One region of the Paenibacillus sp. FSL R5-0470 genome, then DNA from elsewhere that is predicted to be linked to it. Evidence: a T-box and tRNA genes for the amino acid it is inferred to sense, from the RefSeq annotation. Region 1 holds a T-box; the other holds one or more tRNA genes.
What was found. The T-box of region 1 lies ahead of tyrS (tyrosine--tRNA ligase). A T-box ahead of a tRNA ligase gene usually reads a tRNA of that ligase, here a tRNA-Tyr.
Positions count from the first base shown of each region.

Region 2: it encodes a tRNA-Tyr, which carries the amino acid that the T-box ahead of tyrS (tyrosine--tRNA ligase) is inferred to sense. The anticodon was not compared.

Region 1 is NZ_CP150238.1:3,943,236-3,953,143, reverse strand. It holds gene MKY99_RS17340 (Crp/Fnr family transcriptional regulator) at 1-430, shown strand, start outside; gene MKY99_RS17335 (DNA alkylation repair protein) at 543-1,355, shown strand; gene MKY99_RS17330 (acetamidase/formamidase family protein) at 1,608-3,158, shown strand; gene MKY99_RS17325 (Lrp/AsnC family transcriptional regulator) at 3,235-3,681, opposite strand; T-box leader at 3,833-4,063, shown strand; gene tyrS (tyrosine--tRNA ligase) at 4,203-5,462, shown strand; gene MKY99_RS17315 (hypothetical protein) at 5,667-5,954, shown strand; gene MKY99_RS17310 (anaerobic sulfatase maturase) at 6,165-7,409, shown strand; gene MKY99_RS17305 (ROK family protein) at 7,476-8,675, opposite strand; gene MKY99_RS17300 (chromate transporter) at 8,862-9,524, shown strand; gene MKY99_RS17295 (chromate transporter) at 9,536-9,908, shown strand, end outside.
Region 2 is NZ_CP150238.1:142,909-152,816, reverse strand. It holds gene MKY99_RS00755 (acyltransferase) at 218-727, opposite strand; gene ppaX (pyrophosphatase PpaX) at 724-1,380, opposite strand; gene lgt (prolipoprotein diacylglyceryl transferase) at 1,386-2,417, opposite strand; gene hprK (HPr(Ser) kinase/phosphatase) at 2,430-3,368, opposite strand; gene ugpC (sn-glycerol-3-phosphate ABC transporter ATP-binding protein UgpC) at 3,579-4,700, opposite strand; gene MKY99_RS00730 (helix-turn-helix domain-containing protein) at 4,815-5,909, opposite strand; tRNA gene MKY99_RS00725 (tRNA-Lys) at 6,059-6,131, opposite strand; tRNA gene MKY99_RS00720 (tRNA-Tyr) at 6,137-6,222, opposite strand; tRNA gene MKY99_RS00715 (tRNA-Phe) at 6,232-6,304, opposite strand; tRNA gene MKY99_RS00710 (tRNA-Asp) at 6,371-6,448, opposite strand; tRNA gene MKY99_RS00705 (tRNA-Thr) at 6,462-6,537, opposite strand; tRNA gene MKY99_RS00700 (tRNA-Val) at 6,571-6,646, opposite strand; tRNA gene MKY99_RS00695 (tRNA-Met) at 6,655-6,731, opposite strand; tRNA gene MKY99_RS00690 (tRNA-Ser) at 6,762-6,853, opposite strand; rRNA gene MKY99_RS00685 (23S ribosomal RNA) at 6,936-9,864, opposite strand.

The sequences.
Region 1 (9,908 bases):
CGTGATTTCGTTTGGAACCAAAGATCATTACATTGAAGCCATGGAAGAGTGTCATATCTGTACAATTGATCCTGTAAGATTTGAAGAATTCGTAGCTACTCGACCTAGATTTTTGATGTCATTAATGCAAGTATTGAGTGATCGACTAAAAAGTATGAGTCAGTTAACTCAAAACCTAGCCATCGGAAATCTGCATGATAAAATATTGTGTGTTCTTTTAAAGCTATCGGATCAACTAGGCGTTAAAAGTGAGGATAATTATTATAAAATCAATGTTCCACTGTCACATCAAGAAATCGCCAATTTGATTGGTGCGAGCAGAGAAGCGGTTACTGTGGCATTGCAAGAATTGGTAAAAGCTAAGGTGCTTCAGACTGGGTTCAAAACTATACGTATCCATCATGATAAGATTTTGGAAAGAAATTTATAAAGATTATGAGCTGTAAATGAGATTACATCTTTATGGTTAGAAATACCCGTATCCTAGATATAAGAAGAAGGTTATCAAAGCCTTTAAAATCATAGGTGAAGGGAAGATTTATATGGAGCATAGGAAGGGAGCTCGAAAAGTTAGCGATATTCCTGCTGATGTTGTTGGACTATTGCATAAAGGACAATTACAGACTGTAAATCTAACGGAATGGCTTGCTGTGGACCATATGGTCTTGATAGAAAATGTACTGGACGAGCTAGGTTTTGGACAGGAATCCGAACCAATTTTACAAAGGCTTCGCGATTCATCGGAAAAGAAAATCATGAAGCTCATACCGGCTATCGCGCGGGAGTGGCAACAGGTATTGGAGTGCAAATCAGAGGTGGAACAAGTCCGAGTATTCTCAGCATTAGCACAGCATCGTTCCGATAGTGTCCGCTGTTGGGCTGCCTATATGATCGGTCTAAATCAATCTTTAAGTCTATCGCAAAAGCTAATGGATATCCGTCCCTTTGCAGCGGATGATCATTTTGGGGTACGTGAGATTTCATGGATGGCTTTAAGGGAATCGGTCATTGCAGAATTGGATGAATCCATTAAGTTCTTAGAGAGCTGGGTTCATGATCAAGATACGAACATAAGGAGATATGCAATTGAATTGACGCGGCCACATGGGGTATGGGCGAAGCATATTACTGCGCTAAAAGAAAACCCAGCAATAGCACTTCCATTATTAGAACCACTTAAGTCAGATCCGGCAAAATACGTTCAGGATTCTGTAAGTAATTGGTTGAACGATGCGAGTAAAAGCAATCCAGACTGGGTGCAACAGCTTAGTGAGAAGTGGTTAATTTCTTCGAATTCCAAGGAAACGAAACGGATTGTAAAACGGGCAACAAGGAGTATTACTGAACTACGTTGAAAATGAAGTATCGTTTTAGAATGGATGATAAACGTCAAACACTATGGCTAATTAGCTAATAAGTGTTGGCGTTTTTTTATTGTACCGAAGAAGGAGGCTTGGATAATTAAAGATAACTAATAGTTCTGATTTATTATTTAAACCTAGAAGCGTATAAATATTTATATTGTTAATCTGGAATCCATCTGTTATACTCAAAAACACAAAATGTTATAAAATCTAACATTGAATTGAGTTGAGGAGGATTTGACTATGAAAAGACAAACGTTTCTGAAGGTTGGTGTCATTTTATCAGCGGTTTTGCTAGCGGTATCGTCAACAGATGTTATTTTTGCTGACACGATGGAAAGCGCGTATAAACCGAAAACGCATGTTCTAAAAGCGAATTCGGAGACCGTTCGCTGGGGGAATATTGGTAAAGGTGATCCAGCTTTAACAGTACAATCGGGAGATATTGTGACGGTCGAGGCCATTACGCATCATTCCGGTGATGATTACGATCGGATGATTAAAGGGGATGCGGGTGTTGAAGATATTTTTCACTGGATAGAAGGGGAGAAGAACGAAGCGCTTCGTGGACCAGGCGTACATATTTTGACGGGACCTATCGCAGTAGAAGGCGCTGAGCCAGGGGATGTTCTGGAAGTGAAGATTCTGGACATGAAGCTGAGACCTAATGGAAATGACAAATATGCAGGCAAAACCTATGGCGTGAATGCCGCGGCGAACTGGGGTTATCTATACGGAGATATGATGGAGGAGCCGATAAAACGTGAAGTGGTCACCATCTATGAGATGGATACTGAAGGTGGGACGGATTATGCAACAGCTGTTTATAACTACAAATGGACAGTGCAAACCGATCCGGATGGTCAAGTGCACCCGACAATCGACTACCCAGGTGTAATTGTAGACCATAATACGATTGATAAGAACTTTGATGTATTGAAAGGTATAAAGATTCCAGTACGTCTCCACTTCGGCACGATGGGTGTGGCGCCTAAAGAAGCGGATATTGTAGATTCAGTACCTCCTTCATACAATGGTGGCAACGTTGATGATTGGCGGATTACTGAAGGTGCAACGATGTATTATCCTGTATCCGTACCGGGTGCGCTACTGTCAATTGGTGACCCGCATGCCGGCCAAGGGGATTCCGAGATTAACGGAACTGCGATCGAGACATCAGTTACTGGTGATATACAAGTCATTCTTCATAAAAAAGGAACGCTTAACCAAAAACTGAGTGGGTTAAGTTTCCCTTTACTTGAAAATGAATACGAATGGGTTGTGCATGGCTTCAGCTACGCCAATTATTTGGAGGAGCTGGGGGCTAGTGCTCAGACGGATATTTTCAAAAACTCGTCCATCGACAAAGCAATGAAGGATGCCGCTCATAAAACAAAAGATTTTTTAATGGCTGGAATGGAATTGAGCGAGGATGAAGCGTACTCACTGATGTCTGTGTCCGCGGATTTTGGAATTACACAGGTGGTGGATGGAAACTGGGGTGTGCATGCTTTGATCGATAAAGGCCAATTCGGTGATTCGGAGCGCAAGGCAGTGGGATTACGTAGCAGCTTTGAAAGCTTTGGTGCGAAGGTGAGCTGGAAGCCGACTACTCAGACAGTAACTATAAGCTACAATAATAATGTTCTAGAGATGAAAGTCGGGGCGACGAGAGGAATGTACAATGGAGAGATCGTTAAGCTCGTTGCTCCAATAGAAGTTGTAAAAGAGAAGGTTCAGGTCAGCGAATATTTCGCGAAATTTTATAAAGCTAAGTTATCTAAAACAGAGTAGGTCGAATTAGCAATCATTTCATAAACATAATAAGATCCAAACCAGCGAAGAACCGTCTTAAAGTCGGTTCTTTTTTTTATATATTTAGACCATCCTGATTTTTGTGGCGTTTTAATAAGATTTGGTTTTCTACACGGACTAGACCATCCAGACAGTAGATGGATTCATGCATAAACCGTTCCATCTCTTCAAGGTTCTCAACTAGAATGTGAATGTGAAGAATGCACGGCCCTGTCATTTCATAAAGTACGGCTACGCATTCATTTTCTTTTAGGACTCTAACAATATGATTTAAATGGGCAGGCTCCACTTCAAGCTCTAGATACGCCGAAATTTTCTTTCCTAATTTTTCTGCGTTGATGACGATTGAGAATTGTTCAATAATTCCTTGATTGACGAGCCGATCAATACGATCTTTAACCGCGACACTTGATAAATTAACTTCTTTAGCTAGATCGGTGTAGGAAATTCTGCTGTTTTGAGTTAGGCGTTCTAAAATATGATTATCGATTGGATCAAGCATACGGAGTCGTTCACCTCTTTTTTTGTAATTGTAACAGAAAAAAATAGGCAATGCCTAGTAGTGCGTCACAGCAGGAGTGTGTCTCGGCATTCTCAGCTTAAGATGTTGACATTGAAGAATTATTTCACTATACTGGCTGTAATCTTATATACGATATACGTTGAAGAAGCCCAGTAGTAGCTTAGTCCCTGTTTCAGAAAGCCGGGGGTTGATGAAACCCGGTACACACTAAGAGTACGAATTACACTTTGGAGTATCTCGGCTAACACCGAGCGGAATGGCGAACGATATCTCGTCACGAGTGGCATCAATGCTGTGTTTTAGCATTAGCGTTTCATTGGTGCAATCTGGGTGGTAACACGGTTATTCAATCGTCCCTATGTCTACAATAGACAAGGGGACGATTTTTTTGTTTTTAAATATAAGGATTTATAAGTTTCTCTTCATCAACTATCCTTATATTCGCTTGGCGGACTGATGATTCGTTATAGGATATCTACTAATTTAAGGGGTGTTAGGCAATGAATATTATCGATGAACTAGAATGGCGCGATGCCATCAATCAACAAACCGATGCCGAAGGGCTTAGAGAATTGACCAACCAGAAATCCGTTTCGGTGTACTGCGGTGTAGACCCGACGGGTGACAGTATGCATATTGGTCACTTGATTCCGTTCATGGTACTCAAAAGATTCCAGCTTGCAGGACATCGTCCGGTTATGCTAATTGGCGGTGCTACGGGTACGATCGGTGATCCAAGTGGACGACAATCCGAGCGATCATTGCAGACGCTGGAGCAAATCCAAGCTAACGTAGATGCGCTTACCGCACAAATGAAAAAACTGTTCGTAACTGATGGCGACAATCAAATTCGTATGGTGAACAACTACGATTGGACACATAAAATCAATGTGATCGAATTTTTGCGTGACTATGGTAAGAACTTCAGCATCAATTCAATGCTTGCCAAGGATGTTGTAGCGAGCAGATTGGACAGCGGAATTTCCTTTACGGAATTCTCCTACCAAATCCTGCAATCCCTAGATTACCTGCATCTGTACCAGCATGAAGATGTGCAGCTGCAAATTGGTGGCTCTGATCAATGGGGCAACATTACAAGCGGTTTGGATCTGATCCGTAGAAAAGAAGGTCCTGAAGCAAAGGCATTCGGACTTACGATCCCGCTTATGCTGAAAGCCGATGGTACGAAATTCGGTAAATCAGCTGGAGGAGCAATTTGGCTGGATCCGAACAAAACGACTGCGTTTGAGTTCTACCAGTTCTGGGCAAACACCGATGACCGTGATGTTGTGAAATACTTGAAGTACTTTACATTCCTATCTAAAGAGCAAATTGATGCACTTGCGGAAAAAGTACAGACTGAACCGCATAAACGCGAAGCACAAAAAACACTTGCTGAAGAAATGACCAGATTCGTGCATGGTGAAGAATTGCTGGAGCAGGCTAAACGTATTACTGCTGCTCTGTTCAGTGGAGATATCAAATCCCTAACTGCTGATGAGATCGAGCAAGGCTTCAAGGAAATGCCGACCTACGAAACTACACTGGAATCTAAAAATATCGTAGAGTGGTTGGTTGATCTCGGTATCGAGCCGTCCAAGCGTCAAGCACGTGAGGATATCACCAAAGGAGCAATCTCCATGAATGGTGAGAAAGTTAGCGACGTAGCACTGGAAGTTACAGCTAGCGAAGCTATCGGCGGCCGGTTTATCATTATCCGTAAGGGTAAGAAAAACTACAGCTTGGTGAAATTGTCCTAAAAATAAGAGCCTTCCTTATGAATAAGGGAGGTTTTTTGTTGTATTTTAAGTATAGAGGCGGATCATTTGCATATTAAGTGAAATTTGAAAGGTGAAATAGCGAAAATTATGGTAAGCTTAGGATTCGTGTGATTTATGGATTAACATGATATTCTACAACTATAACAGAAAATTAGGAGTGGTAATTTGAGAAGACAAAAACCAATGACCATGGAAGAATTGATGAATGAGTTACAAGGACAGAAAACGTATCAAGAAGATCCCAATCACATCTCTTTCGAGAAATTGTTTAATGAAGCGTTTATGAGTAAGTATTCCAATTACAAAAGTTTCGATGAGTTTGTAACCAAAGGAAACTTTCAAGTAAAGACAGAAGAAGATGTTGCTGACATACCTGATGAACTTTTTGATCGTCATGTAGTTAGAGAGACTAAATTTGCGGATTGGAAATCAATGTTGGAAACAGCGAATAAGGAATACGTCCGTAATTAAAAAAAAGTGTCTGGTAATGCTCTATTTATCTTCAAAGAAAATACACTCCCCATTGTTTTAACAGACAATGGGGAGTGTATTTTTTTATCTCCAGAAATTCGATTAACTATGATGTTTTACTCATCGTTGATGCACATACCTATGATTTAATTGAAGAAATAGGAAATAGGTTTCATAAAGGTTGTATTTATATAGGAGGGGCAGAATCGTATGACAACTTGCATACAGACCTCGAGGCCTGAGACTCTTCATGTCATGTGGAAAACCGTCTCAGAGGATTGTAATCTAGCCTGTGATTATTGCTATTACAGTACTGCCGGGGGACATCCTCATCATCCGATCCGAGTGATGGATACGGTTCTTCTGGAGCGGTTTATCGCTCAGTACATGAAAAGATCATCTGGTATAGCGACTTTCTCTTGGCAGGGAGGGGAGCCGCTATTAGCCGGACTTCCATATTTTGAACGCGTGATTTCACTCCAAGCTAAGTACGCTCCACCTCATACGATGATCAGTAATGCGCTGCAGACCAACGGAACGCTAATTCATGAGAATTGGGCGAAATTTTTTAAACGGTACAACTTTTTGGTTGGGATTAGTGTGGACGGTCCTGAGCCTATTCATGATGCACATCGTATAACGGGTTCGGGGAAAGGTAGTTATGATCTAGTTATGCGTGGGATTCGCCATCTACAGAACGAGGGTGTGGACTATAGTATTCTGACGGTGATTCATGAAGATAATGTGATGAAACCAGACGAATTGATGGCATTCTACCAGGAACAACAATTTCCTTATATTCAGTTTATCCCTTGCATGGATTTTGTCTCACAAAAGAGTGATATGCCTGGCCGCTTTCGAATTACACCTGAACAATACGGAGCGTTTTTATGCCGTACATTTGATCTGTGGTACAACGAGGGGTATCCGGAGCTTCCCATTCGTATTTTTGAGAATATGCTTCTAGTATTCATGCATCGTGAGGCGGAGTTATGCGTCCACAACTCATGCTGCCCGAAGATGATGGTGCTTGAAACGAACGGGGATGCCTATCCTTGCGATTTCTTTATTGATGAAGAGCACAGGTTAGGAAATATCGGCCAAACTGACCTGGAAACACTGCTAACCAGCCCAGTATATGATGATTTTTTGTTAATGAAGCCCAATATGAATGAATCATGCTATAAGTGTGAGTACCTTAGCTTTTGCAATGGGGGATGTCCGCGCAACCGGAATTGGCTTGATGTTCATGATCGTACTGAGGTTGATTATTTCTGCCGTAGTTATAAAATGTTCTACTCATATGCCTATGAACGGATGATACTGCTAGCAAACCGACTTAAATCGGAGCAGATGCTGGAGTTCAGGAAAAGTGCCAAACCACTTCCAGGTAGAAATGATCCATGTCTCTGCGGAAGCGGGAAAAAATTTAAGAGTTGCTGTCAACCACTATAGCTCAAATTAAAAAAAAGGCTGTCTCAACAATCATGCAAATGGTTTTGGGACAACCTTTTTATTATGTTAAAGAACCATTTGATTTCTCACCATAATAGCCGCACCAGTCACCACAGCTTCTTCTTTTAAAGTACCTAGAGTGAAGTGAGGTTGGTATTCAGGATAACGGTAAGTGTTACGCTGTGCCACTTCAACCGCCGTTTGGAAGAACAACTCGTGAGAGTGGATGAGCGCACCACCTAAAATGATAGTCTCAGGATGTAACAGGTTGATAACGTTGGCGAGGCCAATCCCGAAGTGAATGGCGGCTTGAGTAAATAATTCACGCGCGTGTGGATTACCATCTCTAAAGGCTTGCACGAGTACATCATAAGTTAGCTTCTCAGGCGAGACTTTATATCTTTGGAGGATCAGGTCGTTGTCATTTTTTGCCTCTGAGCGTGCACTTTGTTCTAGCGCCTGCACAGATACGAATGCTTCCAGAGCTCCGTAGTTCCCTTCATTATTTAATCGGGTTCCATCTGTCTGGATAATCATTTGACCAATGGCATCTTCCATATCCATCGTGCCATGAACAATACTTCCATGCGACATCATCGCATAGCGGAGTCCTGCTCCAGCATGAACATAGAGCATATGTTGAATGTTAGCGTGACGGATGGACCATCGTTCTCCAAGGAGTGCGGAATTGGCACCGTTGTCGAGTAAAGCTTTGAAGCCCGTTCGTTCCTCCACCAGTTTGCAAATAGGGAGATTGTTCCAGCCAGAAGAAGGGAAGTGTAGCGGTTTTAAGATTAAACCATTTTCCCGGTCAAGCGGTCCCACGGCTCCTATTCCTATCCCGATAATTTGACTGTCCTTCAGCTGATGGTCTCTAAGGAAAGCGCGTATTTGATTACTTATGTGATCCATAAATCTTTCAGGTGTGAATGCCTGATCCATTCGCCAGTGAACAATTGATTTTGGGTTCATTTGCATATCAAATAAACCAAGGGAAGAATACAGCCTGGAAATCTCTAAACCGATGATGTAGCCATAGGAAGGATTGATCTGGTATAAAATAGGTCTTCTGCCTCCGCTAGATTCCCCGAATCCGCATTCTATCAGCAAGCCTTCTTCCGTCATTTCATCTAATATTCGGGTCATTGTGCTTTTGGTAAGTGAAAATGTTTGTAGAAGATCTAACTTGGAAACTGTGCCTTGTTCGGCGATTCGGTCGTATAGGAGTTTCTTTGGGGATGGAATGTGTGTCGAGCGCTTTTCCACGATAAACCTCCAAGCTATATATAGGATGAACTAGTAAGATCGTTTTTTATAAAGTTTGTATTTATTAACATTAATATAGTATAACGCATAAACCATAGATTGTATTTTACCGTTCAAAAAACTTAATTCCATTTTGGGAAAAAGTGATATAATGAAATTACGACAGAAAATATAAGGGTGGAATCCATGAGAACAACTATGAAAACAAATGCGACGACGAATACAGACCTAAGGATAAGTCTATTGTTCCAGTTGTTTTGGGTATTTGTTCGAATCGGTCCCGTAACTTTCGGGGGAGGTTATGCGATGATCCCTATGATCGAACGGGAAATTTCCACTAAACGGAAATGGCTGGCTGAAGAGGAGATGGATGAAATTCTATCTTTAGCTGGCGCAGCACCAGGTGGGGTAGGTGTAAATGCGGCGGCATTTATTGGTTATCGTCTTGCTGGAGTGAAGGGTGCGATTGCTGCAATCGCTGGGATTACGATTCCAACCTTTATCATTGTTTGTTTGCTTAGCGCCGTTTACTCACAACTGGCCGACCAAGCAAAAGTTATTGCCGCCATGAAGGGGATTCATGGTGCTGTTATTGCCTTGATCCTAGTAGCAGCATATCGAATGGCCAAGAACGCTATATTTGACAAGACTACGGCTGTTACGGCGTTGCTTATACCGATTGTTTTATTAGTTTCCGGAATCAATCCCATTTACGTGATCGCAGTTGGATTGATTATCGGTTTTGTATATATGCCAATCAAACAGCTCTTAGGGCTCCAAGTTCGGACAGAGAAGGATTCCTTGAAAGCTTCTGATGAAGAATCGAATTATCCGGAGTATTACATCTAGGGGGAAGCGATGTGATTTGGAATTTATTTTTTATCTTTATAAAAATTGGACTGCTCTCCTTTGGAGGAGGGTACGCCATCATTCCGATGATTCAGCATGAAGCTATGGCTGGTGGTTGGTTATCTGAAAGGGAATTTCAAGAGGTAGTTTCCATCGCAGGGATGTCACCGGGCCCTGTTGCAACGAACAGTGCAACCTTGATTGGATATCGTGTAGCCGGAATAGAAGGAGCGATTGTGTCCACATTAGGCATGGTTCTGCCTTCATTAATCATCATCATTGTTATTTCCATCTTTTTTTATCGGGTGAGGGACAGTCAATGGATTAAAACGTTATTTTATGGTTTGCGACCAGTAATTACAGGCTTGATTGCCTATGCTGCGA
Region 2 (9,908 bases), 3.0 Mb from region 1:
AAGTCTGCACTTGCTGAATTTACATTCTGATATTTGACGCTGAATGCCTAGCGTGGGATTTACGTGATTACTAAGGTTAATTATACCGCCTACATCCGAATAAAAAACTTAAGAAGATCTTAAAGTTTTCTTAATAAGCTTCTCCAAGACGCAAGAAACCCTGCAGATCCTGCGCTAAAAAAACGCAATATGAAACTGCAGGGTTTAGAAGCATCTTTTACACTTGTTCCGAAGAATCTTCCGATGAAGCTAGGCGTAGCTCTCGCAGTGGATTGCCTCCTACAAAAGAGCCAGCCGCCACGTTCTTGTGTACTACTGATCCTGCGGCAACAACTGCCCAATCACCAATGGTTACACCGGGAAGAATCGTTGTATTCGCGCCAATCAATACATTTTCACCAATCACTACTTCTCCCAGGCGATACTCCTTGATTAAATACTCATGCGCCAGAATCGTCGTGTTATAACCGATAATAGAGTTCTCACCCACCGTTATTTTTTCCGGAAAAAATACATCCACCATCGCCATCAGACCGAAGGAGGTATGCTTGCCTACCTTCATCCCGAGAATCCGACGATAGATCCAGTTCTTTAACGGTAGAATCGGGCAATAACGGGCAATCTGAATAAAAATAAAGTTGCGGACACCCTTCCACGGGCTGACCGTACGGTAAATGTACCAAAGTGAGTTATGACCTTCTACAGGATATCGGGTTACGTTTCTCACGATTCACTCGTTCCTCGCTCCACAATTTCTATAATATCCTTCATGTTATGGATGATATAGTCGGGATCATACTTGCGGAGAGTCTCTTCGCCTTTTAAAGACCACGATACTCCAGCCGCATATACACCAGCAGCTTTTGCTGACTGAATATCAACCGTACTGTCACCCACCATAAGAGTTTTACGAGGATCAACGCCAAGGTTATTGACTGCTGTCAGAACAGGCTCTGGATGTGGCTTTGGTTCAGTAACATCGTTCACCGTCACAATCGTATCCATGTACTTTAGCAAATCAAACATCTCAAGCGACTTAATCGTTGTTGGACGAATTTTTGTAGTCACAATCCCCATTTTAATTCCACGACGTAAGAGCTCTTCCATTGTTTCATTCACTTGAGGAAAGGGACGTACTAACTCATCGTGATGTTCATAATTATAAGAACGGTAGGATTTCTCAAGCGCACCACTTACATCCTCAAGTCCAGAGAAGACTCTCATCTGTTGCTGAAGGGTTGTGCCCATATGCGGAATAATCTCTTCCCTAGTGAGTGGAGCTAGACCATTATCCTTCAGCGCGTACATAAACGAACTAATAATTAGCTCATTCGTATCGACAATCGTTCCATCTAGATCAAAAAGAACGCATTCTATCATAAGCTTTACTGCTCCTTCTTATCTCCATCCGCTGGCTGTCCTTGCTCAGGTTGAGCCCCGTGACGAGCTTTCTGCGGTGTATTTACTGCGCTTTCAGGCACTATGGTATCTGCTTTGATTGGTTTAGTACATACGATAGGATCAGAATAATGTGCTTTAGGCTCTCCGGTGACCCTACGAATAATGATAAGCAGTACAGCTGCGACGATGATCAGTAGAGCAAGCAGCTGAGAAATACGAATATTTCCATAGCTTGGGTCCAAGTATCCTTGCTCAAAGCCTAACCATTCCATCGGTTTCCACAATCCGTTCATAAAGGATGCCAAGCCTGCACTTCCATTAAAGGCCAAGCTGTCCGTACGTATGGCTTCAATGAAGAAACGACCGATGGAATACCATATAAAGTAAGACATGAAGATCTCACCGGCTCGCACAAACTTCTGGCGACGAAGAACCATTAGTAGCGCGATACCCAGTAAGCTCCAAAGAGATTCATACAAGAAGGTCGGATGATGAAAAGCATCCCTTATGTACATTTGGTTCACGATGAAGTCAGGTAAATGCAGTTTATCCCGTAAAAAAGACTCTTCAACCACGCTGCCGTATGCCTCTTGGTTGACAAAGTTTCCCCAGCGTCCAATCATTTGACCCGCAAGTAGTCCAGGTGCACAAATATCAACGATACGCCAGAAGGGGTAGCCTTTATAACGGAAATAAATAATTCCGCAAATAATGGCTCCAATTAACGCACCGTAAATGGCGATGCCACCATTCCAGATCTTAAAGACATCTATTAAATTATCCTTATAATCCTCCCATTTAAACGCCACAAAGTAAATCCGTGCCCCAATAATGGCCGAAGGCACACCTAGCAGCAGCATATCCATAAAGAATTCTTGTGGTATACCAAACCGTTTGCCCTCGCGGATCGCAAGAAATAACCCCGCGAGTGCACCGAAACCTAGTATTAATCCGTACCAGTGTACTTGCAGTGATCCAATTGAGAAGACAATAGGATTTAGTGCTAATGGGAACATTCTCTCACACTCCTAATCGAGATCATCCATATCTTCAGATATGGTCGCAGTTAGCTTATTCGTGAACTGCAGGGCTGCATTAAAGCCCATTTGTTTCAGGCGATAGTTCATCGCTGCAACCTCTATAATAACTGCAAGGTTACGTCCTGGGCGTACGGGAATCGTTACAAGCGGAACATCTGTGTCAATAATCCGTGTCGTTTCCTCATCAAGTCCAAGTCGATCATACTGCTTGTCTTGCTGCCAAGCTTCCAATCTAACAACAAGTGTAATCCGTTTATGATTACGAATGGCACCCGCACCAAAAAGTGTCATTACATTAATGATACCTACTCCACGGATCTCCAGTAAATGACGGATTAACTCAGGGGCTGTACCATGCAGCTGGTTATCTGAAGTCTGACGGATCTCTACGGCATCATCAGCAATCAATCGATGACCGCGTTTTACAAGCTCAAGGGCTGTTTCACTTTTACCAATCCCACTACTACCCGTAATTAGCATACCTACACCATATACATCACAAAGTACGCCATGAATAGTCGCCGTAGGGGCTAATTTCCCTTCTAGGAAGCTCGTCAAACGGCTGGAGAAAATAGTCGTAGCCATCGAGCTGCGAAGCACAGGAAGAGCCTTTTCATTACTTATGTCAATTAACTCCTGAGGCACTTCCAAACCACGTGTAATTACAATACAAGGTGTGTTATCATTACAAATTCCACGAAGTCGACTTTTCCGCTCAGCTTCGGGCAGCATGGAGAAAAAAGCGAGTTCTGTTTTGCCTAGCAATTGAACACGTTCTTCTGGATAATATTCAAAATAACCAGCAATCTCTAGTCCAGGGCGATTCAGGTCATCGACCGTAATGGGTCTCTTTAGACCTTCCTGGCCGGAAATAACCTCTAATTGAAAATGCTGTACCAATTCAGATACTTTTACTTTCTTAGCCATGTAATTTCGTCCTTTCGTCACCTGCGGTATTTGTCCGCTTACTGCGTCCGGTTGGCAGCGATCTCTTTACATTCCGGAGGTAATTCTCCTGCTATCTTAATTGATAACGCTTATGAATGCAATCTTAGCGCCTAACCAAACAGGGGCCATCTAAACAATAAAGCCACCCTTTCGGGTGGCTTTATCAAGAGAGAAAAGATCTTTACAATCTTATCCCAACAAAATGTTAGCTTCGGATTCTTTATCAAAGAAGTGAATTTTGTTCATATCAATAGCCAATTTAGGCTTGCTGCCTTCGCGAGTAGTGGAACGTCCATCTACACGAGCGATTACAGTAGATTTACCAAGGCCGCTCAAGTAAAGGAGCATTTCGTGACCAAGGTTTTCAGTAACATCAACCAATGAAGTGAAGATTGTGTTCGGGGAAGCTTCCAAGAATACTGGCTCTTCATGGATATCTTCTGGACGAACGCCCATGATTACTTCTTTACCGATGTAACCTTTGTTGCGGATGATTTGAGCTTTTCCGCCTGGTACTTCAACATCAAGGTTCTCAGCACGGAAACGGATAGAACCGCTCACTTCGGACAAAGTACCATTGATAAAGTTCATTGTAGGGGATCCGATAAATCCAGCTACGAACAAGTTTGTAGGTTCATTGTACAACTCTTCAGGGGAAGCTGCTTGTTGAATGATACCATCATACATAACTACGATGCGATCACCCATTGTCATAGCTTCTGTTTGGTCATGCGTTACGTAGATACAAGTAGTTTCAAGGCGCTTAACCAGTTTAGTGATTTCAGCACGCATTTGACCACGAAGTTTAGCATCCAAGTTGGAAAGAGGCTCATCCATCAAGAAGACTTGTGGATCACGTACGATAGCGCGTCCCAAAGCGACACGTTGGCGTTGACCACCGGAAAGCGCTTTTGGTTTACGATCTAGCAAATGCTCGATATCAAGAATTTTAGCAGCTTCACGAACTTTCTTGTCGATTTCATCCTTCTTCACTTTACGAAGTTTCAAACCGAAAGCCATGTTTTGGTATACGCTCATATGCGGATACAGGGCGTAGGATTGGAATACCATCGCGATGTCGCGGTCTTTAGGTGCAACGTCATTAACTACACGATCGCCAATGTACATTTTACCTTCGGAGATTTCTTCCAAACCAGCGATCATACGCAAAGTTGTGGATTTACCGCAACCGGAAGGTCCAACCAATACTAGAAATTCCTTATCTTTAATATCAAGATTGATATCGATTACTGTTGCTTTATCTGAACCCGGGTATTTTTTGAAAATATGCTCTAAACGTACGCCTGCCATTGTATTTCCCCCTCGAGTTAATTATTAATTAGTTAATATAAAAATTCTGTTTCCTTGTACATTTATATTACCCCAGTCGGGACACTATGGCTATTTGTAAGGTTCACAAAAAACCTATTTCCTTTTCGTCACTTTATACAAAAGCATAGTAAGCTTAACAATAGCAGCGTCCCCAAAGCTTCGTACATCTGCTCCGGTCTCTTGTTTTATCTTATCCAGACGGTAAAGCAGCGTATTTCGATGGATATACAACTTCTTGGCGGTTTCACTTACATTACAGTCCATCTCAAAAAAGGTCTCCAAAGTCAGCAGCATTTCTTTATCTGATAGTACAGAGGAGTAGTCACCAATTTGTCCAAGCAACTGTTTGCGGCGTACATCAGGAATGCTGTTAACCAGACGTTCCAAATGCAGTTCCCAAGGTAAATGAATATACTCTCCTACTTGAAAAATACGACCAAGTACAATCGTCTCCCTGAGCAAAGCTACAGATCCAGTCAATCCCTTAACAGGGACTATAGCCGGAGCTACTGCCAAATGGAATACCCCTACCCATTCACTAGCTATCAGCTCATGTAACCCCATACTAGTCTGTGCTAGAAGATCATCTACACTCTCTTCTTCATCATCCTTATCATCCCCGCCCGTAAGTAATTCTTTACGAGCTAAAATTAACCATTCCTTCTCTTGAAGGGGAATGAGCAGAATTTCGTTCTCAAAATAGCTACGCAGTAATTTCATCAGTGAACGATAAGAGATCTGTGGACTATGGGCAATCTCACTACTTAGGAGGAATGGAATCATATCTCCGAACAGACGTCCCTTTAGAGTGATCTCATCGGGAATTTCAGTGTCATTCTTCTCTTGCTCTAGCTCCGTGTTCAACCAAGCGCCAAGCTGCCGCGCCTCCACTTCACCTTCTTCTCTAAGCCCTGTAGCTTTAAGTGCAATAGCAAAATTTCGAACTGCATAGTTGACCAGTTGTACTTCCAGAGAGGTGAGCCCCTCCATTTCTACCCAGACAGCGGTTATACGTCCGTCACTCTCATACAAAGGTGCCCAGAGATGACCCTCATGGATTACCAGCTGATCCTGTCCTTCTAATCCCATGCTAAAAAGAGAAGCTGAATGCTGCCTCCCTAACTGCTTGATTCCGGTTCTCTTTCCGGTGAGCTGCTCTAATTTTTTCCGCAATGTCTCACTATCCATAGTCACCATGCTCCACCACTTTTGCTCTTTTCGCCTATTTTAGCATATTCTCTTATATTATGTTAATCGCTACAGTAGCGCGCTACTATAATACAACCATAAAACACAAAAAAAGCCACCACCATAAGGTGATGACTTTCTGTTTGGGATGAGCCATGAAGGACTCGAACCTTCGACACCCTGATTAAAAGTCAGGTGCTCTACCAACTGAGCTAATGGCTCATAAATGGTGGGGGATGATGGATTCGAACCACCGAACACGTACGTGAGCAGATTTACAGTCTGATGCGTTTGGCCACTTCGCTAATCCCCCAGGGAAAAGTGGCTCGAGACGGATTCGAACCGCCGACACGAGGATTTTCAGTCCTCTGCTCTACCGACTGAGCTATCGAGCCATATTAAATTGACATAAAAATAAAGTGGTAGCATTAAACTTCCCACCCTAGTCTTGTGGAAAAAAATGGCGGAACCGACGAGATTCGAACTCGCGATCTCCTGCGTGACAGGCAGGCATGTTAGGCCAACTACACCACGGTTCCGCATTGATAATAATGGTGCCGGCGAGAGGACTTGAACCCCCAACCTACTGATTACAAGTCAGTTGCTCTACCAGTTGAGCTACACCGGCACGGTGTAAAAAGTAATTCTAAAAAAGTAATAATGGTGGAGGCTGAGGGGATCGAACCCCCGACCCTCTGCTTGTAAGGCAGATGCTCTCCCAGCTGAGCTAAGCCTCCAGGTATTATGGTAGCGGCGAAGGGGATCGAACCCCCGACCTCACGGGTATGAACCGTACGCTCTAGCCAGCTGAGCTACACCGCCACAATAATTAGAAATGCTATGGATTGAAAATGGCGGAGAGAGTGGGATTCGAACCCACGCACCGCTTACGCAGTCTAACCCCTTAGCAGAGGGTCCCCTTATAGCCACTTGGGTATCTCTCCAAACGATATCAGTACCACAGCAATCCAAACAGGAATTTGACTCCCTGAAAACTGAATCCGAATTGAATTTGCGTCTTAAGTATAGGATAAGCCCTCGACCGATTAGTATTGGTCAGCTCCATGCATTACTGCACTTCCACCTCCAACCTATCTACCTCGTCGTCTTCAAGGGGTCTTACTAATTGGGAAATCTCATCTTGAGGGGGGCTTCACGCTTAGATGCTTTCAGCGCTTATCCCGTCCGTACGTAGCTACCCAGCCATGCTTCTGGCGAAACAACTGGTGCACCAGCGGTACGTCCATCCCGGTCCTCTCGTACTAAGGACAGCTCCTCTCAAATTTCCTGCGCCCACGACAGATAGGGACCGAACTGTCTCACGACGTTCTGAACCCAGCTCGCGTACCGCTTTAATGGGCGAACAGCCCAACCCTTGGGACCTACTTCAGCCCCAGGATGCGATGAGCCGACATCGAGGTGCCAAACCTCCCCGTCGATGTGGACTCTTGGGGGAGATAAGCCTGTTATCCCCAGGGTAGCTTTTATCCGTTGAGCGATGGCCCTTCCATGCGGTACCACCGGATCACTAAGTCCGACTTTCGTCCCTGCTCGACTTGTAGGTCTCGCAGTCAAGCTCCCTTATGCCTTTGCACTCTTCGAATGATTTCCAACCATTCTGAGGGAACCTTGGAACGCCTCCGTTACTCTTTAGGAGGCGACCGCCCCAGTCAAACTGCCCGCCTGACACGGTCCCCGTACCCGGTAAGGGTACTAGGTTAGAACCTAGATACGATCAGGGTGGTATCCCAACGGCGCCTCCACCGAAGCTTGCGCTCCGATTTCTACGGCTCCCACCTATCCTGTACAGATCGTACCCAAATTCAATATCAAGCTGCAGTAAAGCTCCATGGGGTCTTTCCGTCTTGTCGCGGGTAACCTGCATCTTCACAGGTATTAAAATTTCACCGGATCTCTCGTTGAGACAGCGCCCAAGTCGTTACGCCATTCGTGCGGGTCAGAATTTACCTGACAAGGAATTTCGCTACCTTAGGACCGTTATAGTTACGGCCGCCGTTTACTGGGGCTTCGGTTCATAGCTTCGGGTTACCCCTAACCACTCCCCTTAACCTTCCAGCACCGGGCAGGCGTCAGCCCGTATACTTCGCCTTGCGGCTTCGCACAGACCTGTGTTTTTGCTAAACAGTCGCTTGGGCCTTTTCACTGCGGCCCCCTCGTGCTATTCACACTACCGGGGCACCCCTTCTCCCGAAGTTACGGGGTCATTTTGCCGAGTTCCTTAACGAGAGTTCTTCCGCGCGCCTTAGAATTCTCTTCTCGCCTACCTGTGTCGGTTTGCGGTACGGGCACCTTCTCCTGGCTAGAGGCTTTTCTTGGCAGTGTGAGATCATGACCTTCGCTACTATAATTTTCGCTCCCCATCACAGCCCAGCCTTAATGATGTGCGGATTTGCCTACACATCAGCCTCACTGCTTAGACGGACATATCCATCAGTCCGCGTCACTACCCTCCTGCGTCACCCCATCGCTCATAGCGGATTACGGTGGTACAGTAATTTCAAACTGTTGTCCTTCGACTACGCCTTTCGGCCTCGCCTTAGGTCCCGACTTACCCTGAGCGGACGAGCCTTCCTCAGGAAACCTTGGGCTTTCGGCGGATCAGATTCTCACTGATCTTTTCGTTACTCATACCGGCATTCTCACTTGTATGCTGTCCAGCGCTCCTTACGGTACACCTTCAACCCACATACAACGCTCCCCTACCCCAGATACATACGTATCTAGCCATAGCTTCGGTGGTGTGTTTAGCCCCGTTACATTTTCGGCGCAGAGTCACTCGACCAGTGAGCTATTACGCACTCTTTCAATGGTGGCTGCTTCTAAGCCAACATCCTGGTTGTCTGTGCAACTCCACATCCTTTCCCACTTAACACACACTTGGGGACCTTAGCTGATGGTCTGGGCTGTTTCCCTTTTGACAATGGATCTTAGCACTCACTGTCTGACTCCCGGCAATAAGTATATGGCATTCGGAGTTTGACTGAGCTTGGTAATCCTTGCGGACCCCGCACCCAATCAGTGCTCTACCTCCACTACTCTTATACCGAGGCTAGCCCTAAAGCTATTTCGGGGAGAACCAGCTATCTCCGAGTTCGATTGGAATTTCTCCGCTACCCCCACCTCATCCCCGCATTTTTCAACATGCGTGGGTTCGGGCCTCCAGTGCGTGTTACCGCACCTTCACCCTGGACAGGGGTAGATCACACGGTTTCGGGTCTACGTCCACATACTCAATCGCCCTATTCAGACTCGCTTTCGCTGCGGCTCCGTCTTCTCGACTTAACCTTGCATGTTAAACGTAACTCGCCGGTTCATTCTACAAAAGGCACGCCATCACCCATAGATCGGGCTCTGACTTTTTGTAAGCACACGGTTTCAGGTTCTATTTCACTCCCCTTCCGGGGTGCTTTTCACCTTTCCCTCACGGTACTGTTTCACTATCGGTCGCCAGGTAGTATTTAGCCTTAGCAGATGGTCCTGCTGGATTCATACGGGGTTTCACGTGCCCCGCACTACTCGGGATCCGTCTCGGAGAGAACACAGTTTAGGTTACAGGGCTTTTACCTCTATCGCGGGCCTTTCCAGACCTCTTCACCTACCATATTCCTTTGTAACTCCATGTGAGACGTCCCACAACCCCTAAGAGCAAGCTCTTAGGTTTAGGCTGTTCCGCGTTCGCTCGCCGCTACTGACGGAATCACTATTGTTTTCTCTTCCTCAGGGTACTTAGATGTTTCAGTTCCCCTGGTCTGCCTCTACATCTCCTATGTGTTCAGAGATGAGTAACTGCGAATTACCACAGCTGGGTTTCCCCATTCGGACACCCCCGGATCAAAGCTTGCTTACAGCTCCCCGAGGCAGTTTCGTTGTTCGCCACGTCCTTCGTCGGCTCCTGGCGCCTAGGCATCCTCCGTGTGCTCTTATTAGCTTAACCTTGATTTTCCCTAAGAAAAATCTCACTAATAACATTTACTTGTT